DNA from 2 places in the Roseibium sp. QJM3NY_11 genome. Region 1 is predicted to be linked to the other one. Evidence: predicted binding sites of a transcription regulator. Region 1 holds the regulator's gene; the other holds the start of a gene.

Evidence for each region. The regulator PhoB, encoded in region 1, activates phosphate uptake and scavenging genes when phosphate is short. The targets are predictions, from matches to a motif close to TGTCATNNANCTGTCAT.
Region 2: a site for PhoB is predicted at 7,086-7,102, ahead of AC0VX3_RS03635 (esterase-like activity of phytase family protein). Genes of this name have one in related genera too.

Annotation. Positions count from the first base shown of each region.
Region 1 covers NZ_CM149660.1:4,709,272-4,721,097, reverse strand. Annotated here, with positions in the region: gene pstA (phosphate ABC transporter permease PstA) at 1-604, shown strand, start outside; gene pstB (phosphate ABC transporter ATP-binding protein PstB) at 616-1,413, shown strand; gene phoU (phosphate signaling complex protein PhoU) at 1,446-2,138, shown strand; gene phoB (phosphate regulon transcriptional regulator PhoB) at 2,330-3,028, shown strand; gene AC0VX3_RS21620 (GcrA family cell cycle regulator) at 3,102-3,632, opposite strand; gene AC0VX3_RS21615 (acetylornithine transaminase) at 4,068-5,267, shown strand; gene argF (ornithine carbamoyltransferase) at 5,264-6,193, shown strand; gene AC0VX3_RS21605 (Hsp33 family molecular chaperone) at 6,206-7,180, shown strand; gene AC0VX3_RS21600 (efflux RND transporter periplasmic adaptor subunit) at 7,365-8,741, shown strand; gene AC0VX3_RS21595 (efflux RND transporter permease subunit) at 8,753-11,826, shown strand, end outside.
Region 2 covers NZ_CM149660.1:772,406-784,231, reverse strand. Annotated here, with positions in the region: gene AC0VX3_RS03660 (LacI family DNA-binding transcriptional regulator) at 1-725, shown strand, start outside; gene AC0VX3_RS03655 (spermine/spermidine synthase domain-containing protein) at 753-1,472, opposite strand; gene AC0VX3_RS03650 (YqaA family protein) at 1,626-2,057, opposite strand; gene AC0VX3_RS03645 (aldo/keto reductase) at 2,622-3,659, opposite strand; gene AC0VX3_RS03640 (LysR family transcriptional regulator) at 3,760-4,665, shown strand; gene AC0VX3_RS03635 (esterase-like activity of phytase family protein) at 4,795-7,008, opposite strand; gene AC0VX3_RS03630 (multidrug effflux MFS transporter) at 7,323-8,522, shown strand; gene AC0VX3_RS03625 (arsenate reductase ArsC) at 8,624-9,133, opposite strand; gene AC0VX3_RS03620 (ArsR/SmtB family transcription factor) at 9,153-9,488, opposite strand; gene AC0VX3_RS03615 (pyridoxal-phosphate dependent enzyme) at 9,645-10,727, shown strand; gene AC0VX3_RS03610 (M24 family metallopeptidase) at 10,720-11,826, shown strand, end outside.

The DNA.
Region 1 (11,826 bases):
CTACCTGGAGGAATTCGCGCCGCAGAACAGGTTCACGGACATGATCGAAGTGAACATTTCCAACCTGGCGGCCGTCCCCTCGATCGTGTTCGGTATTCTGGGTCTGGCGGTTTTCATCCAGTTCATGCACCTGCCGCAGTCCGCACCGCTTGTGGGCGGGCTGGTGCTGACGCTGATGACCCTGCCGACGATCATCATCTCGACCCGGGCTTCGCTGAAAGCGGTGCCGCCGAGCATTCGGGACGCCGCGCTCGGGGTTGGGGCGTCCAAGATGCAGGCCATCTTTCATCATGTCCTGCCTCTGGCCATGCCCGGCATCCTGACCGGCACCATCATCGGTCTGGCGCAGGCACTCGGTGAAACGGCACCGCTGCTGCTGATCGGCATGGTCGGCTTCGTGGCACGCGGATACCCTGAAGGTATCGTGGCAGGCTTCACCGATCCGAACTCGGCAATGCCGGCGCAGATCTACACATGGGCCGCGCGCGCCGACTATGCATTTTACGAAAAAGCCTGGGGTGGAATCATCGTGCTTCTGGTGTTCCTCCTCACCATGAACGTTCTCGCGGTCATCCTGCGCCGCCGGTTCGAGCGCCGCTGGTAAGGGATGATCCGATGAACGAGATGCCGAATATTGAACAGGCGAAAAACATGATCGACAGCAAGATTTCCGCAAAAAAAGTGCAAGTCTATTATGGCGACACACACGCCATCAAGGACGTGGACATTGAAATTCAACCACGTTCGGTCACCGCCTTCATCGGTCCGTCCGGGTGTGGCAAGTCGACGTTCCTGCGGACCATCAACCGTATGAACGACACGATCGACATCTGCCGGGTGGAAGGGTCGATCAAGATCGACGGCGAGGATATCTACGATCCGAAGGTGGACCCGGTGCAGCTGCGCGCCAAGGTCGGCATGGTGTTCCAGAAGCCGAACCCGTTTCCGAAGTCGATCTACGACAATGTAGCCTATGGTCCGCGCATTCACGGACTTGCAAAGAACAAGACCGATCTGGACGAAATCGTTTCCTCCAGCCTTCAGAAAGCCGGTCTTTGGGAAGAAGTGAAGAACCGCCTGGACGAGCCGGGCACCGGCATGTCCGGTGGTCAGCAGCAGCGTCTGTGCATTGCCCGTGCGATCGCCGTCAGCCCGGAAGTGATCCTGATGGATGAGCCGTGTTCGGCGCTTGATCCGATCGCCACGGCCAAGGTGGAAGAACTGATCGACGAACTGCGCGAGAACTTCACGATCGTGATCGTGACGCACTCCATGCAGCAGGCCGCCCGCGTGTCTCAGCGTACCGCATTCTTCCACCTCGGCGTGCTGGTTGAGGAAGGTCTGACAGAAGACATCTTCACCAATCCGAAAGACAAACGTACACAGGACTACATCACTGGCCGCTTCGGCTAGGCGATTTCCGTAAATCTCAAGGGGACTACAGAATGGCTGAACATACAGTCTCGGCTTATGATGAAGAACTGACGGCCATGGCCGGCAAGGTCGCCGAAATGGGTGGACTGGCCGAAAAGGCGTTTGCCGACGCCATTTCCGCACTGGTTTCCCAGGATTTGGAGCTGGCGAGGTCGACGATCGACAAGGACGCCCGTCTGGACCGTCTTCAGCAGGAAGTCGAAAGCAAGCTGATCGAGTTGATCGCGCGCCGTCAACCGATGGGCCAGGACCTTCGCGAGATCACCGCGGCAACCCGCATCTCCAACGATCTGGAGCGTGTCGGTGATCTGGCGAAGAACGTCGCCAAACGGGCCATCGCGATCGACAGCGACCTGCAGTCCAAGAAGCTTGCGATCGGTGTCGAGCACATGACGGAGCTTGCCCTCGCGCAGCTCAAGCGGGTGCTGGATGCCTATGCGCGCAAGGACGCGGAGGAAGCCCGCCGCGTACAGGAAGCCGACGCGGAAATCGACGCCATCTATACGTCTTTGTTCCGCGAGCTGCTGACCTACATGATGGAAGATCCGCGGGTGATCACCCAATGCGTCCATCTGCTGTTCTGCGCAAAGAACATCGAGCGGATCGGCGATCATGCGACCAACATTGCCGAGAACGTCTATTACATGGTCACAGGCGACCGTTTGCCGGAAGACCGTGCGAAAGTCGACGAAACCGGCGCCTAGGTCACCAAAGGTTCAATCGGAAGCGAACGGACACCCGAATGTTGACCGGGTCACAAGTCGCAAAGCATTTCGTGCCCGGTCAGACGCAAGCACGATACGTAAGGTTCCGTCGAGATTGATCACGGAAAAAGAACCGGCCGGCGCCAGGTCAGGGACCTGTTGCGCCGGTTGCCGAAATTGGAGCGAGATGTATGCCGAAGGTGCTCATCGTTGAAGACGAAGAACCCCTCAGCCTTCTACTAAGATACAATCTGGAAGCAGAGGGCTACGCTGTCGAAGCGTGTGTCCGGGGTGACGAGGCCGAAATCCGGCTTCGGGAAAGCCAGCCCGACCTTCTTCTGCTCGACTGGATGCTGCCGGGGTTGTCAGGCATCGAGCTGTGCCGCAGGCTGCGCGCACGCGAGGACACGGAGCGGCTGCCCGTGATCATGCTCACGGCGCGGGGTGAAGAAGCGGAGCGAATTCGGGGCTTGTCCACCGGCGCCGACGATTATGTCGTCAAGCCGTTCTCCGTACCGGAATTGATGGCGCGCGTGCGGGCGATCCTGCGCCGGGCCAGTCCGGAAGTGGTCTCCACCATGCTGCGGTCCGGAGACATCGAGCTGGACCGGGAAACCCACCGTGTGCGTCGCAATGCCAAGGAAATCCACCTGGGTCCGACAGAATTCCGGCTGCTGGAATTCCTGATGACGTCTCCGGGCCGGGTGTTCTCCCGCGAGCAGTTGCTGGACGGTGTCTGGGGTCATGACGTCTACGTCGACGAACGCACGGTCGATGTGCATGTCGGCCGTTTGCGCAAGGCTCTCAACAAGGGCAAGGCCAAGGACCCGATCCGGACCGTCCGGGGTGCGGGCTATGCCTTCAACGATCAGTTCACCGTCTCCGCCTGAAACGCGGCAGCCTGATACGAAAAAACCCGCCATGTCGGCGGGTTTTTGCTGTATGGGAACGCGATGTCTGCGGTCAGCCCGCCTGGGCGACAACCTTGCGATCGCGGCGGCGGTCGGCCATGGGCTGGTAGGCGATCTTGCAGTGATGGGTGCAATAGGGAACGCTGGGGTCGGACTGGCGGCCGCAGAAATAGAAATCATCGGTCGCCGGATCGCCGATCGGCCATTTGCAGGTCCGCTCCGTAAGCGTCAGAATACTTGCCCGCTGCGAGATCGGCACAAGATCCGCAATCGGCTCAACGGCCGGCTTGGGTACGATGGCCGGGGCCGGAGCAAAATCTGCTTTCAGCGCCGTCGCGCCGATGGATTGCGGTTGCTGGGCGGGTCTCTTCGGCGTTGCGGCACCGGTCGAAGCGGGACGGGCCCGCCGCGGCTTCGCGCTGGAAGAGGTTGATTTGGCCCGGCCGGACAGGCCCAGACGGTGCACCTTGCCGATGACGGCGTTGCGCGTGACACCACCCAGCTCGCCTGCGATCTGGCTCGCGCTCAATCCGTCGCTCCAAAGCTTCTTGAGAAGCTCAACCCGGTCGTTTGTCCAACTCATTGCCGCACCCTTTTCTTGGGCTGCCCTGCAGCCATTAACCTCGTGTTAAGCGCACGTAGTCGCGCCTAAGGATGGCATATCTAGTGCCTCTTGATGATTTGCCGCACGAGATCTCGTGTGTGATGTCCCAGAGGTTACAATAACGTTAATTTGTCAGGCAACCGTTCACCCAAATCCAGTTGGGGATGAACCGACTTTTCCCCAATTATGGCGAGGTACTTGAGAATTTTGAGGAATTTGCCATTCGCGCGCTGTCGGAGCGCCGCGGCGCATTTCCATTGACAGTCCATGGTGGGGGCAGTGTATAAGAAAACTGCTGCGTGCCGCCTTATCGGGCGGCACGTTGCGTTTTGGCCGGGCGCACCGTTTGCAGGTGCCTTGCGGCGTCACGGTGACGCTGAAGAATCGGCCGTTTTTGAGGAGTTCAACGAGGTTATGTCCGCGACCGCATTGTTCGGGAATTACGCAAGATCGGAACTGGCATTCGATCACGGGGAAGGTGTCTGGCTGGTGACGGCAGACGGCCGACGATTCCTCGATTGCGGCTCCGGGGTTGCGGTGAACGCGCTCGGACACAGCCACCCACATCTGGTCAAGGCGCTGCAGGAGCAGGCCGGCAAGCTCTGGCACGTTTCCAACCTGCACCAGATCCCGGAAGGGGAACGCCTGGCCCGGCGGCTGTGCGAGGCGACATTTGCCGAAAAGGTGCTGTTCGTGAACTCCGGTGCGGAAGCCATGGAAGCCGCGATCAAATGCGCGCGCCGGTATCACTATGACAACGGTCAGCCCGAACGGTTCCATATCGTCACCTTCGAGGGGGCCTTCCACGGCCGGACGATTGCGACCATCGCTGCCGGCGGCCAGGCCAAGTACCTGGAAGGCTTCGGCCCGAAGGCGCCTGGTTTCGACCAGGTGCCCGTCGGCGATATCGACGCGCTGAAGGCCGCGATCGGACCGCAGACGGCGGCAATCGCGATCGAGCCCATCCAGGGCGAAGGCGGTATCCGCGAGATCCCCGCCGAATTCCTGCGAGCCGTCCGCAAGCTCTGCGACGAAAACGGCCTGTTGCTGATCTATGACGAGATCCAGACCGGTGTCGGACGGACGGGCCAGTTGTTCGCGCACCAGTGGAGCGGTGTCGAGCCGGACCTGATGGCGATTGCCAAGGGCATCGGCGGCGGCTTTCCCATGGGCGCCTGTCTGGCAACCGCCGAAACGGCCGCTGCGCTCGCGCCCGGAACCCATGGCACTACATTCGGCGGCAATCCGCTGGCCATGGCGGTCGGCAATGCGGTGCTGGACGTTGTTCTGTCGGACGGCTTTCTGGAGGACGTCCGGCGCAAGGGGCTCAGTTTCAAGCAGAAGCTGGCCGGTTTCGTGGACAGTCATCCGGCTGTTCTTGGCGAAGTGCGCGGCAATGGCCTGATGCTCGGTCTGAAATGCGTCGTTCCGGTCGGAGACTTTGTCGCGGCTGCACGGGATGCCGGTCTGCTGACGGTTCCTGCGGGCGAAAACGTCGTCCGCATCATGCCGCCGCTGACGATGAGTGAAGACGAAATTGCGATTGCCATGGAGCGCCTTGAAGTGGCCGCCCTGGCAATTGAAACGAACCTGGTGGAAGGAGCGGCCGGATGACCGCCAATGAATCCTATCGGAATTTTCTCGATCTGACCGATTTCGACGGCGATGAGCTGCGCGCCATTCTGGAGGCCGGCAAGAAGATCAAGGCCGGCCGCAATGGTGTGCGCCGCGGCAAAGGCCCGCTGGCCGGCAAGGTGCTGGCGATGATCTTCGAACAGCCGTCGACCCGCACACGCATTTCCTTCGATGTCGGCATGCGTGAACTGGGGGGGGAAACCCTCGTGCTGACCGGAGCGGAAATGCAGCTGGGCCGCGGCGAAACCATTGCCGACACCGCACAGGTGTTGTCGCGCTTCGTCGATGCGGTCATGATCCGCATCCTGGACCACGACCAGCTCAACGAGCTGGCCGAGAATGCCACGGTTCCCGTGATCAACGGTCTGACCAAGGTCTCGCATCCCTGCCAGATCATGGCCGACCTTTTGACATTCGAGGAGCATCGCGGATCGATCAGCGGCAAAAGCGTTGCCTGGACCGGCGACAGCAACAATGTGCTGGCCTCCTGGATCCACGCCGCTCCCCGCTTCGACTTCGAACTGCGCATCGCGACACCGGCGGAGCTGGCACCGCCTCGGGACCTGATTGACGCCGCGCGCGCCAGGGGTGGTTCAATTGTCGTCACCGCGGACCCATATGAGGCTGTCAAGGGAACCGACTGTGTCGTCACCGATTGCTGGGTGTCCATGGGAGACGATGACAATGAAACCCGTCACAATCTCCTCAGCGCCTATCAGGTGAACGAGCGGTTGATGGCCGAGGCAAGGCAGGACGCGCTGTTCATGCATTGCCTGCCGGCCCACCGGGGCGAGGAAGTCACTTCCGAGGTCATGGACGGTCCCAACTCCGTAGTGTTTGACGAAGCCGAAAACCGTCTCCATGCCCAAAAGGGTATCCTGGCCTGGTGTTTCGGCGCAGCTTGAGGCAGAGCCATCGTGGCATTGAATCTTGACCAACTGGGCATCGCACCGGCCGGGCTGGATGCGGTCCGGCCTTTTGCCGTGGAAGCCTTGGACGTGCGCGGCCGTGCCGTCGCTCTCGGACCGGTTTTGCAACAGATCCTGGGACGCCACGCGTATCCGGAGCCGGTATCACGCCTTCTGGCGGAAGCCATCGTGCTCACCAGTCTGCTCGGAACGTCCCTGAAGTTCGACGGCCGGTTTACCCTGCAGACCCAGACCGATGGGCCTGTGTCCATGCTTGTCGTGGACTTCGCGACACCAGACGCGATCCGGGCCTGCGCCACCTTCGACGCGGACGCGGTCGAGGCGCTCATGACGGCCGGCAAGGCAACGCCGGAAACTCTGCTTGGCCATGGGCATCTTGCCATGACCATCGACCAGGGCAAGCACATGCAGCGTTACCAGGGGCTGGTGGAACTGGACGGCGTGTCGCTTGAAGAAGTGGCCCGGCGGTATTTCGAGCGGTCCGAACAGATCCCGACCGAGGTGCGTCTCGGCGTCGGCGAGTTGTTCACCCGCAACGAGGGTGAAGCGCATTCGCGGGCCTGGACTGCCGGCGGTGTGCTGATCCAGTTTCTGCCGGAGTCGCCGGATCGCATGAAGCAGGCCGATATCGATCCGGGCGACGCGCCCGAGGGAACCGAGCCGCATCAGGTCGACGAAGACGACGCCTGGGTGGAAGCCAAGGTGCTGGTCGAGACGGTCAAGGATGTCGAATTGACCGATCCCGAAGTCAGCGTGGAAATGCTGCTGTTCCGTCTGTTCCACGAGCGCGGCGTGCGCCTGTTCGATCCGCAGCCGCTGGCCGACAAATGCAGCTGCTCGCGCCAGAAGATCCAGGGTGTTCTGGCCGGCTTCAGCGCCGACGAGATCGCTGACATGACCGAGGACGGCAAGATCGTCGTCACTTGCGAGTTCTGCAGCAGCCGCTACGAATTTGACGGCTGACTGAGGCTTCCGGCGGACGCAGCTGCGTCCGTCGGTCACATCTCGTTACAAATTTCCGCGTGCCAGAATTAACCTGAAAGGGTAATCGGGTCCTGTATATTGCAGTGCGAAACAGACCTCTCCGTCGAGCACGCAGGACGCATGCCCGTTAACTTGACCCCGAATGGCCCGTGGTACGTTGAACATGTTGCAGTCTTTGGAGCCGGATTCCGGCAAGCAGCCGGTCCCTGAAGTTCTGTCGCCCCTGCGCGGGGAACGGCAGCGCAACTGGAGCCTTGCGCTTGTCCTGAAGGCTGTGTTGCAGGTCCTTCTGGCATTCGCCATTCTGTTCGGCGCGGTCAAGGGGATGAACCTGCTGGTCGCCTCCAAACCGGAAGTCGCCAAGAGGGCCATCCAGGAAACAAGCTATGCCGCAGAAACCGTGACGCTTGTCCGGGGCGAGCATGCGCCCCTTATCAGCGTCTTCGGAGAAACCGCGGCGGGACGGGAAGTGGATCTGCGCGCCCTTGTCGCCGGGGAAGTGGTCGAGGTTCATCCCGACCTGAAGGCGGGCGGAGCCGTCTCCGAAGGCGAGCTGCTGGTGGCCATCGACCGGTTCGACTATGAGGGCGCCCTCACCGAAGCGGAAGCCAATCTTGCCGAAGCGCAGGCCGCGCTGGTCGAGAGCGAAGGCCGTGTCGAGCTTGAAAAGGGCAATGTCGTCAGGGCGGGCGAACAGCTTGAATTTGCTCAAAAGGACCTGCAACGCGCGGAAGATCTTCTCGGCAAGGGCACCGTTACGGAACGCACCCTTGACGACCGCAAGCTGATCGTGTCGCAGCGCCGGCAGACACTGGAACAGGCGCAGAATTCCCTTGCCCTGGAAGAAGCCAGGGTCGTCCAGCAGAATGCCGCGATCAAGCGCCTTGAATGGCGGCTGGAAAATGCCGGGCGCCAGCTTGAAAATACAGTCCTGAAGGCTCCCTTCGATGCCATCGTGCGGTCCCAGTCGGCGGAACTCGGGCGGCTTGTAAGCGTCAACGACGCCATCGTGTCGCTCTACAAGAGCGATACCTTCGACGTTCGGTTCACCCTGTCGGACAATCAGTACGGCCGCCTTCTCGCTGAGACGGGAACGGTCGTCGGCCGTCCGGTCCAGGTCACCTGGTATCTGGGCAACGAGCCGGTCACCTATCCGGCCAGCGTCAGCCGCATCGGCGCGGATGTCGCCAGCAGCCGTGGTGGCGTCGAACTGATTGCATTGGTCGACACTTCCAGTGCGAACGTTCCCTTGCGCCCTGGTGCCTTTGTCGAGGTTTCCCTGTCGGACCGCAGCTACCCGGACAGTTTCCGGATACCGGAAACGGCATTCTACGGCGAGGGCACGGTCTATGTGGTCGAGGAGAGCCGTCTCGTGCCGCGCGAAGTGACGGCGCTCGCGATCGATGACGGTTTCATTCTGGTGACAGGCGCGCTGGCGGACGGGGAGACCCTGTTGGTCACCCGGATTCCGGAAGTCGGCGAAGGGCTGCTGGTGAAGGACGTGTCCGAAAGCGCCGACAACGCAGGGGCGGGCAAGTGACGGAGCGCCCGATGGAGTTCGAAACGCGATCCCGCGGCCTTCTGGAACTGATCGTCCGGCACGCCAATGCGGCCAACCTGATCATGGCGGTCATGGTCCTGTTCGGGGCCTATGGCTTTGCCAAGCTCAACACCCAGTTCTTTCCGACCGTCAAGACCGACCGGATTTCGGTGACCGTGTCCTGGCCGGGGGCCAGCGCGGAGGACGTTGCCGCCAACATTCTGGAGGTGATCGAGCCCGAACTGCGCTTTACCGACGGCCTCGACGAAATCGTCTCCTATGGCCGCGAGGGCAGTGCGTCGGTGCAGATGGAGTTCGTCGAAGGCACCAACATGCAGCAGGCGCTGTCCGATGTGGAACAGGCCGTCGCCGGTGTGACCACGTTGCCGGTCGATTCCGAAACGCCCGTGATCTCGGCTTCGACCTTCACCGACGGGGTTGCCACGCTGGCGCTGCGCGGGCCGTTCTCGGAGGGAGCGCTGAAGGTCTTTGCCCGGCAGATGCGCGACGACCTGCTGGCCCGGGGGATCGACAAGGTCGAACTCTACGGCTACCGGTCGCCCGAATACCTTGTCGAAATTCCCGAGCGCGAGCTGCGCCGTCTGGATCTGACGATCGCCGACGTCGCCGGCGAGATCGCCGGCAACACGATCGACCTGCCGGCGGGCAACCTCGACGGCGCCGTTGAACGCCAGATCCGGGCCCTTTCCGAGGAACGGTCTCCGGAGGCCGTGGGCAGGATCGAAGTCAAGTCCTTTGCTTCGGGCGAGAAAACCCTTGTGAAGGACATCGGTACCGTCGTCCGGGACTTCGACACCAGCGAGAACCAGAGTTTTTCCGCGGGAATGCGGGCGGTCGAACTACAGATCCTGCGGGCGGAAAAGACCGATACGCTGAAGGCGGCCCGGATCGTCGACGACTATCTGGACGAGGTCGGACCACAACTGCCGCGCACGCTTGAAATCCTGAAATACGATGTGCGCGCGGACGCGGTGGAGGGGCGCATCACGCTGCTCGTCGAGAACGGTATCTCCGGGCTGGTGCTGGTTGTCGCCATCCTGTTCCTGTTTTTGAATGCGCGGATCGCGCTCTGGGTGGCCGCGGGCATCCCGGTGGCGATGATGGCGACGATCGGCATCATGTGGCTGATGGGCGAAAGCATCAACATGATCTCCCTGTTCGCGCTGATCATGATGCTCGGGGTGATCGTCGACGACGCCATCGTTGTCGGCGAGCACACGGCGACACGGCAGGGCCTGGGCGACAGTCCGCAGGAAGCGGCGATCAACGGCGCCACCACCATGCTGGCGCCGATCCTTGCCGCGAGCCTGACCACCATCGCCGCTTTCCTGCCGATCCTGCTTGTCGGCGATGTGCTCGGCCAGATCATGGGCACGCTACCCGTGGTCGTGGTCTCGGTCGTGATTGCCTCGCTGGTCGAATGTTTCCTGGTGCTGCCTGGCCACCTGTCCCACGCTCTCGGCAGCCGGCCGGGCTGGAACTGGTGGCGGGTTGTCCTGATCGCGGGGGCGCCGGCCTTTTTCCTGAGCGCGCTGGTTGCCCAGCCGGACATGTCCGTTCCGCCCTATCTCGATCTGATCGACGATCCCCTGCGGGCGATCCGCGAAACCGCTGGCGTCTTTGTCTTCGAACTGGTGGTCGTGACCGTCTGTTTTCTGCTGGCCGTCGCCCTGGAGACCCTGCTGATGGCCATGCGCCGGACCCGGCGGATGCGCGACGAGGAAGACCGGCCGGGCTGGTTTCGCAGGAGCTTCGATGCCGGCTTCAGCTGGGTGCGCGACAATCCATTCCGTGCCCTGGTTTCTGCGGCGGTCGCCTGGCGCTATGTCACGCTCGCCATCGCGATTGCAGCGCTGATCCTTGCTGTCGGCCTTGTCCGTGGCGGCCGAGTCGGCTTCACGTTCTTTCCCTCGCCGGAAGCGGAAAACCTGACCGCGTCGATCTTCTTCCATGCCGGCATTCCCGAGGACGTTGCGATTGACGGCATCCTGCGGATCGAGAGTGCGCTGACACAGGCGGAACAGACGCTTACCGAAGGCACGGGCCAGGATCTTGTGGTCGCGACCTATGCGACGCTCGGCAAGACGGGCAACAACCGGGGCGACAATGTCGCCAACATCACGGTTCAGCTTACCCGGTCTGAGGACCGCACGATCAGGACACCGGAGATCGTCCGGGCCTGGCGGGCCGCAGTTCCCTCTATTCCCGGAACGTCGCGGATCGCGATCGCGGAGCGCCGGGGTGGACCTCCCGGGCGGGATCTCGACATCCGCCTGACCGGAGCGCCCCTGAATGTGCTCAAGGCGGCCGCGCAGGACCTGCAGCAGGAACTCTCCGGTTTTCCCGGAACCAGCGGCGTCGAGGACGATCTGCCCTACGGCAAGCCGGAACTGGTGATCGAGCTGACACCGCGCGGCCGGGCACTCGGCTTCACCGTGGATAGCGCAGCGCGCCAGATCCGCAATGCTTTCGAGGGCACCATTGCGCGGCGGTTCGCGGAAGGCGACGAGGAAGTGGCCGTCCGTGTCAAACAGGTGTTCGATCAGGATGGCACGGCCGCTCTGCGCCGGCTGTCGCTGAAAACGCCCGCCGGCGACTTCGTTCCCCTGACCGAAGTGGTCAGTCTCACCGACGATCAGGGTTTTTCCGTCATTCTGCGGCGCGACGGACGGACCGTGGTTACGGTTGTCGCCGATGTCGACAGCACGGTGACCTCCAACAACCAGATCATCGCCGAACTCAATACGGCGTTCCTGCCGGATCTCGCCGAGCGGTACGGACTGGACTATTCCTTCGCCGGACGCGCCGAAGAGCAGTCGAACGCGTTTTCCGATCTTCTGACCGGGGTGCTGCTGGCGGTTGCCGGGATCTACATCATCCTGGCCGCGATCTTCGCGAGCTACGCGCGGCCGATCGTGGTGATGTCGATCATTCCGTTCGGCATCGTCGGCGCGATTGTCGGCCACTACCTGATGGGCTTCAACCTGACCATTCTCAGCATGATCGGCCTTCTGGGCCTTGCCGGCATCCTGGTCAACAACTCGATCATTCTGGTGGCGCGCTT
Region 2 (11,826 bases), 1.9 Mb from region 1:
CCGCCGGCAAGGTCGGGTTGCTCATCAATACGGACCGCTCGGACGAAAGCGTTGCACAAGCCCTGCGGCAGGCCATTTCCTATCGCACTGACGCCGCCATCGTTCTGTCCGGCATGCCCGATGCTTCGCTGGCCGAAACCTGTCTGCGCAACGGCATGCGCCTGGTGCTGATCAATCGAAACGAGCAACTGCCGGGCACCTTGCGGGTCAGGGTGGACGATCTTGCCGCCGGGCGTCAGGCCTTCGCCTCGCTTGCTGCCGCCGGGTGCTCCCGCCCGGCGCTTGCCTCGTCCCTGGCAGGCACGCCCAGTCTGGAGGATCGTTGCCGGGGGTTTCGCGCAGCCGCCGCCGAAACGGGAACCGAGGTCGTTGAAGAAGCAAGCGGAACGACATCCTACCAGACAGGTCTTGACGTTGGCACACGGCTTCTGACCCGCCCGGAAAGACCCGACGGCATCTTTTGCGCGACGGATCTGGTCGCCTGCGGTGTGGTCGACGCCGCCCGCCGCCGCTTCAAGCTGCGGGTGCCGGAAGATGTCTCCGTGATCGGGTTCGACGACATCGAGCAGGCGTCCTGGGAAAGCTACAACCTGACGACGTTTCGTCAGCCGGTGGAGGATATCGCCGATGCCACCGTCGCCTATCTGTCCGAAGCGGCGGACGACACCCCGCGTACGGTCACGCTGCAGTCACGCCTGGTCTGGCGTGGCAGCATTCTCGACTAGGGAATGTCGCGTTGACTTGAAGTCAGCTCAGCCCTTGCGGCCAAGGTAGACTGCCTGCGTGACCTCGCGCCCGTCCTGCAGCGGGTTCGCGAAGACAACCGGCTCGGCCCAGGCCTCTTCGAAGGCCTCGCCGAGCAACCCCGTGATCGCCCCGTCCGGGGCCTCGTCGGACCACAGGCCGACAACCCCGCCGGGCTTCAAGAACCGCTTCAAAGCGCGCAGGCCTTCGGCGGTGTAGAACCCTTCAGACCCGCCATGCAGCAGGCGCTCCGGCGTATGGTCGATGTCGATCAGGATGGCGTCGTATTGACGGGCGGGCCTGTCCGGATCGAAGCCGGTGTCCGACGCCGCCAGGGAAAAGAAATCCCCTTGCACCAGCTTGCAGCGCGTGTCGTCGGCCAGTTCGGTCTTCATCGGCACCAGCCCTTCCCGGTGCCAGCGGATCACCGGCTCCAGAAGGTCGACAACCGTGAGCCGGGCAACGGTGTCATGCGCCAGCGCGGCCTTTGCGGTGTAGCCAAGGCCCAGCCCGCCCACCAGCACATCCAGATCCCCACCGTTCAACGCCGCGATCCCCAGATCGGCCAGCGCCACTTCCGAGGCGGTGAACAGGCTCGACATCAGGTGCTCTTCGCCGAGCAGTATCTCGAAGACATCGGTCTTCAGGGCAAGGATATGCCGTCGCCGCAGGGAAATCGCGCCGATGGGCGTGGGTGAATAGTCGAGTTCTTCAAACAATGCGCTCATCAGGGCACCATGGCGATGGATTGGCGCTTTGGGAAGAGCGGACCTTCGGCAGAGACACAAATCGCCATGGACATCATGGCCAAGCCAAGCCAAACGAGCGGCGTCTCCACTTGCTCCCGCCCCCCTCGAGCCGGAACCCCGATGGCCTGCCTCTCAGAACACCTGCAAGGTCACCAGCGCGACCATCAGATACCGCGCCGTCTTGGCGATCGCCACCAGGATGGCGAAACTCCAGAAGGGTTCCCTCAGCACGCCGGCCGCCAGGGTCAGCGGGTCGCCGATCACCGGTGCCCAGCTCATCAGCAGGGACCAGCGGCCGTAGCGGCGGTACCAGCCGGTGGCGCGTGCCAGCTTCTCGGGCTTGAGCGGAAACCAGGACGCGTCAGAGAACGCCGCGGCGCCGCGACCCAGCCCCCAGTTGACCATGGACCCGAGCGTGTTGCCGAGGCTGGCCGCGGCAACCAGCAGGACGACAGGCTCGGTTCCGGTGGCAATCAGCCCGGAGAGCCCGAGTTCGGACTGGGCCGGCAGAAGGGTCGCCGCGAGAAACGAAATCCCGAAGAGGCCGACGAGGCTGGCGCTCATGGGGCGGGACGGGCCGACATGTTCAGGAGGAAGATCATGGCCCTCCTATACGACAAAACGCGGAGCTTGCCATAGACTCTCGAGAGAAGCCGTCCGGCATCCACGCTCTCTGACGTCATGAACGCATTTCGAAAGAGATTGCCTGACCACATCCAGGGCGGCCTTCCCCGACTTGATCGGGGATCCAATGCCGCTTGCCGCTTGCCGCGGTGGCGGATCGAAGCTGCACGGCCGGACATCCTGTCGAACCGCTCTGGAAATGAGTGGATCCCCGATCAAGTCGGGGAAGGCACCGGGGAGGAGGCGACCATTTCGCAAGAACGGTGGACGTAGTCGCTCCCGGCCGGGCAAATCTCTTGAAAGGGGGCGGAGCGCCGGAAACCCGGTCACACCTGCACATCGGCCCCCGGCAGACCTAGGACCCCTGATCCATCATTTTCGCTGCGCTGCCTCCGCGATGACGATGCCAAGAAAAAAGACCCGGCAGCCGAAGGTGCCGGGTCTTTCGCGGCGAAACCGGTACGCGCCATCGCCCGTGCCGGGTGCCCCGGGCACCTCATGTGGCTAGCCGGCGAGTGGCGGATTCAACCGGGCGAAGCCTTCCTGCCTCCGGTAGGGGAAATGCGGATAAGGCGCTGTGACCGCACTGGCGGCGTCCAGCCTGCCGATCTGCTCACCCGAGAGCGACCAGCCGACCGCGCCGATGTTCTGGCGAAGCTGGTCTTCATTGCGCGCGCCTATGATGACGGAGGAGACCGTCGGACGCTGCACAAGCCAGTTGAGTGCGACCTGCGGCACGGTTTTCCCGGTCTCGCGGCTCACCTCGTCCAACACATCCACCACGTTGAAAAGATGGTCGTCTTCCACGGGCGGACCGAAATCGGCGGTCTCGTGCAGACGGCTTCCTTCGGGCAGCGGCACGCCCCGTCTGATCTTGCCGGTCAGCCGCCCCCAGCCGAGTGGGCTCCAGACGAGCGCCCCGATCCCCTGATCGGCACCGAGCGGCATCAGATCCCACTCGTAGTCGCGCCCGATCAGCGAATAATAGACCTGATTGGCGACATACCGCGGCCAGGCGTTTTTTTCGGCGGCCGCCAGCGACTTCATGATCTGCCAGCCGGAAAAGTTGGAGACGCCGGCATAGCGGATCTTGCCGTCCCGCACGAGCGTGTCCAGCGTGGCAAGCACCTCCTCCACCGGTGTGAAAGCGTCGAAGGCATGGAGCTGGAAAATGTCGATACGATCCGTACCGAGCCGCTTCAGCGCGTCTTCCACCGACCGGATCAACCGCAGCCGCGACGACCCTGCCTCATTCGGCCCGTCCCCCATGGGCAGGCCTGCCTTTGTCGAGATCAGCACCTTGTCCCGCCGCCCCTTGAGCGCCGCGCCGAGGACTTCTTCCGACGCGCCGCCGGAATAGACATCAGCAGTGTCGAAGAGATTGATCCCCGCTTCGAGACAGATGTCGACAAGGCGGCCGGCTTCCTTGACGCCGGTATTCCCCCAGGCGCCGAACAAGGGCCCCGATCCGCCAAAGGTGCCGGCGCCGAAACTCAGGACAGGGACTTTCAGACCGGACCGGCCGAGCGTGCGATATTCCATTGGATGTTCCTTTCGGTTGTCGCGCTGAGCGAAAGATAGACGCCGACCCCTTGTTGAATTAGAATGCTGTCAAGAATATCATTTGTGAATTGAAGGAAAGATGGAGCGCTCCCAGGTCAATCGGTCCGGAGAAATGGAAGTCTTCGTGCAAGTGGTGGAGCAAGGCGGCTTTTCAGCCGCCGCCCGCACCTGCCTGATGACCCCGTCCGCCGTCAGCAAGCTTGTCTCGCGCCTGGAGGCCCGGCTGGGCGTGCGGCTGGTCAACCGCTCGACGCGCGCCCTTCAGCTCACTCCCGAAGGCTGTGCGTTCTATGAACGATCCTCGAGCATCCTTGCGGATATGGAGGACGCGGAGCGCAGTGCGCGCGCCGGAGAAGAGCCTGTCGGCCGTATCCGCCTCAACACCAGCGCGTCCTACGCGGCCCATGTCCTGGCACCGGTCCTGCCGGTCTTCCTGGAGCTTCATCCCGGCATCACGCTTGATCTCGTCCAGACCGACAGGGTCGTCGACCTGCTGGCTGAGCGGACGGATGTGGCGGTGCGCGCCGGCCCGATGAAGAGTTCAAGCCTCGTCGCCCGCAAGCTCGGCGAGACCGCCATGGTCATCGTCGGTTCTCCCGCCTACCTTGAGCGATTTGGAACACCTGCAGGCGTTGAGGATCTTCAGAAGCATTCCCGGCTGGGGTTCGGCTATGCCAGAACGGTCGATGGCTGGCCGCTGAAGGACAAGGGCGGGACGATCGTTCTGCCGGTCGCCGGCCGCGTACAGGCAAGCGACGGCGAGGCCCTTCGCCGGCTCACCCTGAGCGGAAACGGGCTCGCCCGGCTGGCCGCCTTCACGGTCCGCGACGATATTGCCGCCGGCCGTCTCATTCCCGTGCTCGATCATCTCAATCCCGGTGACAGGGAAGCCTTTCATGCCCTCCATATCGGCCAGGGCGGTCCGTTACCCTCCCGTGTCCGGGCTCTGCTCGACTACCTGGCGGATCATGGCAGGGTTTCCTGAGGTCTCTGGACCCGGGCACCAGGCGTTCATGCGACCGTTTCAAACGAATGAAGGCCCGGCAGCCGAAGCCGCCGGGCCTTCCGTCAGGTCCTGGCCTGAAAACTCGGGGAAGACCTTGAACGATGTGCCTCAGTTCAGGCGGGACACCGGGCCGAGGTCGATGAGCTGGGTTTCACCCGGCGCATCGTCAACGCCGTCATTGTCGGTCACCAGGATCAGGCGGCCGTCGGCGGTGATGGTCAGGCCTTCCGGCTTGTCCAGAACCCAGCCCTTGCCCTTGGCCATGGCCGGCAGGATGTCCATCGCGAAGTGCTTGTCCAGAACCGGAAGCGTCTCGCCATGGGCCGCGGGCGTGACACCTTTCAGCGAAATCGTGGTGATCTGCTTGATGGCGGCATCCTCACCACCCTTGTTGTCGCGCTCCAGAATGGCGAAGTCACCGTCGCCCATGGAGACGATTTCAGACAGGCCGACCCAGCCGCCGGCGGCGCTTTTCGGCGCGTCGAGCGGATAGTGGACGAAGCCCCAGGACTTGTCCGCCGGGTTGTAGATGGCGATCTTGCTGTGACCCTTCGGATCGTCCTTCCACTCGCGCTGAACGGCGACGGCCACCAGGGTCTCGCCATTCATCTCGAACTCGGCAACACCCTCGAAGGAGAAACGCTGCGCCTGGTCGATCAGAGACTGCGGCAGGGTGATTTCCTCGCTCACCGCACCATCGGTACCGACTTTCAGCAACAGATGCCTGCGGTCGTTTTCCGGATGGCCTTCTGACGCCAGCCAGAAGCCGCCGTCTTTCGCGACCGAAATGCCTTCCAGGTCCAGCTTGGACTGGTTGAAACCGGTGACCGTCACATAGGAAGTAATCTTCGCCGGCTTGGAGGCGATGTCCAGCGTGTAGATGCGGGCATCGTCATAGAAGCTGTCGCTGACTGCGTAGAGCGTGTTGGCGTCCTGCGGGTCCGCAGCGAGGGCCGACAACGCGCCCCAGCCGATCGGCGCATGCTTTTCCGGGTCAAGCATGGAGACAATCGACGGATAGGCCGGAGCCTCGGCGCCGTACTGGTAGAGCGAGACATGCGAGCGCACACCGTCTTCGTCCACCTCGTTGGCAACCGCGAACAGATCGCGGTTCGGGATCGCCAGCAGGCCTTCCGGACCGACATGCGTCGGCAGGAGCTGGACGAATTCCGGCTCGGCGCCGGTGTCCCTGTAGACCGCGACGAAGTTGCCGCGCTCGGAGTTGACGAAGATCAGCGTTTCGCCGCCGAACGCGCCGATGGCGACGCCTTCCGGCTCGGTGCCCTTCTTGGCGGCGCGCTTGGCCGGGTAATGACCGTGCGACATGCCCAGATGTTCCATCTGGTTGCCGCTGTCGAACAGGACGTTGCCGTTTGCGTTCCAGATCGTGAAGCCGCGCGAGCCGCCTTCATAGTCGCCTTCGTTGGCGGTGACGAAGCGCTCATCGTCGATCCAGGCAACCGCATCCGGCTCCCGCCGGACATTTTCCGTGGAGCCCGAGGCATCGCTCATGCGTGCCTTGGAGACCGGAATATTTTCAGCGGATGCCGTGCCGGCGGAAAAATGCACGGTCACGTCGCCACTTGCCAGGTCGACAATCGCGATGTGGTTGTTTTCCTGCAGGGTGACGACAGCCTGGTTCTTCGAGTTGATGGAAACGAATTCCGGCTCCGGATCGGTCGGCGCCACCTCGGCCAGACCGGTCATGTCGACGATGCGGACCGCGTCGCAGTTGGTCGGCATGCCGTTGTCGTCGAGGTCGAAGATCGCAAGATGGCCGGCTGGCATCTGCGGGATTACGCCGTCATTGAGGTCTTCGTCGCGCTCGTTCTCGATGGCGATGGCAACGAACTTTCCGTCCGGCGAGATCGCAACGCTGTCCGGCTGGCCCTTGGCGTCGCATATCGCGGTGATGCCCATGCCGTCCAGCGCGATCACGGCCATGTGGCCGGTGGCGTTGATAAAGTCTTCGCTGGTGTTGACACCGGCGTAGGCGGCCCTGGCGCCGACAGCAACGGATGTCGGCTCACCGCCGAGCGCGACGCGCGCCAGCGGCTGGACATTCAGCGGATTGGCGGCATTGACGAACACGATCGCCTCGCCCGGGCTGTCGGTGAAGGCCAGCGTGCGGCCGTCCTTGGAAGCGTAGATGATTTCGGCAACCGTCTCCGTCGCCTTGTCGGCGCCATCCGGCAGGGTCTTGTAGACCGGGTAGGAATTGATGCGCTCGAAATAACCGGCCTGGGCAGCCGGAACGGCCCCGAGGCCGAACAATACGGCAAGACTGACACCTTTTAAAAAACGTCCGCGAAGGTTCGCCACTGCACTTGCTCCCACAAATGTCGAGTTAAAGATGGCGGCAAGCTAGAAGGGCTCCTTGCAAGATCGGTGACACTTGAATGAAGCTTTGATGACACACGGCGGTGGATGGAATCTTCAGGCGGCTTTTCCGGCATCCGGGAAAACACATCCGCAAGTTCAATGAGCTTGCCACGCAACCCGGATATGCGATTTTCGCAAGGCTTCAGACCAGAAAGGACTCGACTTCGATAGCCGGGTCTTCCACTCTGGTGGTTCCCCATGTTTCGCGCCTGTTGTGCTTTTGTGCCCAGGCGCCGGTTTTATCGGAACATTTCATGCAGATCGGATTTGTGCGCGCCGCAGTCGTGCTCGGGCTCTTGGCTGTAGTCGGCCCGTTCGCAATCGACCTCTACCTGCCGGCGATGCCAGAAATCGTGCGCGACCTGAACACCGACGACGCGGCGGTCCACATGACCTTCACGGTCTATTTCATCGCCTTCGGTCTGGCGCAGATGATCTACGGACCTCTGGCCGACCGGTTCGGCCGCAAGATGCCGGTATTCATCGGCCTCGTCGTGTTTATCGCCGGCTCCGCGCTGTGCGCGGCGGCGCCGGATGTCTCGACGCTGACGATCGGCCGCTTCGTCCAGGCGCTTGGCGCGGCCGCCCCGATGGTGATCGTGCGCGCCGTCGTGCGCGACCTGCACACGGGCAGCCGGGCGACCCGGCTGATGGCGCTCGTCATGCTGGTCATCAGCATCTCGCCGATGCTGGCACCGCTGACCGGCAGCGTGATCATACAATTCGGCAGCTGGCGGCTGATTTTTGGCGTTCTTGCAGTCTTGGCATTCGCCGCAATGGTGCAAATGGCCTTCCTGTTGCCTGAAACACTGCCGCCGGAGCGCCGCGCACGGATCGATGCGGTCGCCATGATCCGCAGCGCGGTCTATCTGCTCAGGGATGCCCGGTTCATGGGCCTGACCCTGATCAGCGGTTTTTCGCTGGCCAGTTTCTTCGTATTCATCGCCGCCGCGCCGCTGGTCTACATGAGCCATTACGGACTGACACCGACGGGCTTCAGCCTGGTGTTCGCGCTCAACGCCGTCGGTTTCTTTGCGTCGTCGCAATTCGCGGCAACATTCGGCGAACGTTTCGGCATGGGCCGTGTCGCCCTGCTGGCAGTCTGCGGCTTCGCCGCGGCAACGTCGCTGCTGTTCGTGCTGGTCTGGAGCGGCATCGACGACCTGCCGGTGCTCATGGCCCTGCTGTTTCTCGGCAACACCTGCCTCGGACAGGTCATCGCCCCGACCATGGTGATGTCCCTGGAAGAGCACGGCGAGCATGCCGGCATGGCTTCGTCCCTGGGCGGCACGTTCCAGATGGTGTCCGGCGGCGTGATGATCCTGATCTGCAGTCCGTTCTTCGACCGCACGCCGCTGCCGCTGGTCGGCGCGGTCGCGGCCTGTGCGCTGACGGCTCTGATCATCGCCCTGCTGACCCTGCGCCCGGAACGGCACCACAACGCGCCGGCCTGAAAACAGATCACCCTGCGCCCGGATGAGCACAGGGTGGGTCGAATGCTGAGGGCGTCAGAGACCGGATGGCGTCACGTCGGGCGGGTGCCCGACGCGGCACTTCAGGCCGGCTCGTGGGCGGACGTGCCGATCTGGTCCAGTTTCTTCTGCAGGGACAATTTGTCCAGGGACGTTATCGGCAGGTTCATGAAGATCGAAATGCGGTTGTTCAGCATGCGGAAGGCGTCGCTATACGCCAGCCGCCGCTCGGCTTCCGTACCATCAACCGCCGCAGGATCCGGCAGGCCCCAATGGGCCGACATCGGCTGGCCGGGCCAGACCGGGCAGACTTCGCTTGCGGCGTTGTCACACACGGTGAAGACGAAATCCATCACCGGGGCACCCTGTTCCGCGAACTCGCTCCAGTCCTTGGAGCGAAGCTCTTCGGTCTTGAAATTGAGTTTATTCAGCAGTTCCAGAGCTTCGGGCCGAACACTGCCGTTCGGGTGAGAGCCGGCGGAATAGGCCTTGAAACGGCCCTGTCCGTCCCTGTTCAGGATGGATTCGGCCAGAATGGACCGGGCGGAATTGCCGGTGCATAGAAAAAGCACGTTATAGACTTCGTCCGACATTGGGGTCTCCCAGCGTGGTTTACGATTTATGGCAGGCAATCGTTTCCATGACCTGCGCGCATAATTCCGGATGACCGCCGCAGCAGTCAGCCATCAGGAACGTCAACAGTTGCCTGGTGCCGTCCAGATCCGCGAAATAGCGGATGATCCGCCCCTCGCGTTCGTTGCGGACAAGACCCGCCTGCAGCAGCACCGACAGGTTGGCCGACATCGTGTTTTGGCGAACGCCCAGCGCCTCGCCGATGTCACCTGCGCTCATGCCGGCGGGACCCGCTTTGATCAGAAGCCGGAACACATCCAGCCGTGTTTTCTGGCTGAGCGCCCCGAAGGCACCCAAGGCGTCATTTATATCCATAAATCATGATATCTCGATTTATAGAAGTTTTTCAAGCCCCGGATTGCTGTCGCGAAAACACCGCGAGTTGGACGGAAACCGTCATTTGGCACCGCAGCACTTGAAATTGGCGGTGACTGCTGATGACCTGTGCCATCGACACGATCAAGGTGGCCCATGGACATACTGAAAAATCCCTGGCTTGGCGAAGGCCTGCCCAACCCCGAAGGCCTTGCGGAAGGCACGATCTCCGAAACCCCGGTGGCGGCGGAGACCTTTCTGGCAAGAAGCCCGGACGGAGGCCCGACCGTGCTCCTGGACCGCAAGGATATTGCGCAGGCCTTCGGCATCGGCGCGCTTTACCTCAAGGACGAGCGCAACCGGATGGGTCTTGGCAGCTTCAAGGCGCTGGGCGCGGCCTATGCGATCGCCAAACGGGCCGGGCAGAAAGTCCGGGACGGCAACGCGAATGACCTTGGAACGGCTCTCGAGGGCGTGACCTTCGCCTGCGCCAGCGCGGGCAACCACGGGCTGTCGCTCGCCACCGGCGCGCCGCTCTGCGGGGCGAAGGCGGCCGTTTTTGTTTCCGAAACGGTGCCGGAAGCCTTTGCGGTGCGGCTTCGGCAAACGGGGGCGACGGTTGTCAGGGCCGGCGCCACCTACGAGGACAGCATGGCGGAAGCCGAACGGCAGGCCGAGGCCAACGGATGGGTCCTTCTTCCCGACAGCACGTGGCCGGGCATGACCGGCGCCGGACGGGACGTCATGGAAGGCTACCTGATCATGGGCACCGAAATTTCGCGGCAGATACCCGAGCCGCCAACCCATGTGTTCTTGCAGGCCGGTGTCGGCGGTCTAGCGGCCGCTTGCGCGTTCAGCGCCCGGGCCACCTGGGGTCCGGACGTTACCATCGTGGTGGTGGAACCGGACTTCGCGCCCGCGCTCAAGGCCAGCATCCAGGCCGGCAAGGCGGTCGCCGCGCCCGGCCCCGTCTCGATCATGGGACGGCTCGACTGCAAGGAACCGTCGCACCTGGCATTGAAGTATCTGGCGCGGGAAGCGGACATCTTCGCGACGATTTCGGATGAAGAGGCAGCCGAAACGGTCGCTCTGCTCGCGGAGCACGCTCTGGCAACGACGGCATCGGGCGCCGCCGGCATCGCCGCCCTGCATCATGCCGGCGCCCACGCCCGCGCGCTGAACCTCGGACCGGAGACACGCGCGCTCTGCTATCTTTCGGAAGGCCCGGAGGATGGCTGAACCGGACTTTCCCGAAGCCGAGTTCGCGGCGCGCACCGAACGGGCGCAGCGCGCCATGCGCGTGGCCGGTCTCGACGCGCTGTTCTTCACCACGGAAGCGGAGGTCCGGTATTTTTCCGGATTCAGGACACCCTTCTGGCAAAGTCCGACCCGGCCGTGGTTCCTCGTGGTGCCGGCCGGCGGCAAGCCGGTTGCGGTGATCCCGCAGATCGGCGCCCACCTGATGGCCACCACCTGGCTGGACGACATCCGCACCTTCTCCGCGCCGCATCCCGTCGATGACGGCATCGGCACCCTGGCGGACGCCTTGAGGGAGTACAGCCGGATCGGCATGCCCATGGGCCGCGAAAGTTCGCTGCGCATGCCCCTGGCCGATTTCATGGCGCTGCAGGACCGCCTGACCGGCGCGGAATTCGTCAATGCCACCGATCTGGTCCAGGCCCTCCGAATGGTGAAATCGGAAGCTGAAATAGGGCGATTGCGCGACATCTGCCGGATCGGGTCGGCGGCCTTTGCCAATGCGCCCGGCCTGTTCCATGAGGGTCAGCCCCTGAGCGGCGTGTTCCGGGCGTTCCGGATCGAACTGCTGAACCAGGGCGCCGATGACGTTCCCTATCTTGTCGGCGGCGCCGGCCAGGGCGGCTATGGCGACGTGATCTCGCCGCCGAACGAACGGGAACTGAAGGCCGGCGACGTTCTGATGCTCGACACCGGCGCTACCAGAACCGGTTACTTCTGCGACTTCGACCGCAACTTCGCGATCGGAACGGCCTCCGAGGCCGTCAGGCGAGCCCATGAGACGCTTGTTGCGGCGGTGAAAGCTGCCGCGGCCATTGCCCGGCCCGGACGAACCTGCGCCGACCTGTACCGGGCCATGGCGGACACGATCGGCCAGGGCGAAGGCGATGTCGGCAGGTTCGGTCACGGTCTTGGCATGCAGTTGACCGAAGCCCCGTCCCTGACCGGTTTCGACGAGACGGTGCTTCGCGAGCGCATGGTGCTGACGCTCGAGCCGGGCATTGATCTGGGCGCCGGCAAAATGATGGTCCACGAGGAAAACATCGTCATTCGCGACGGGGATCCGGACTTCCTGAGTGTT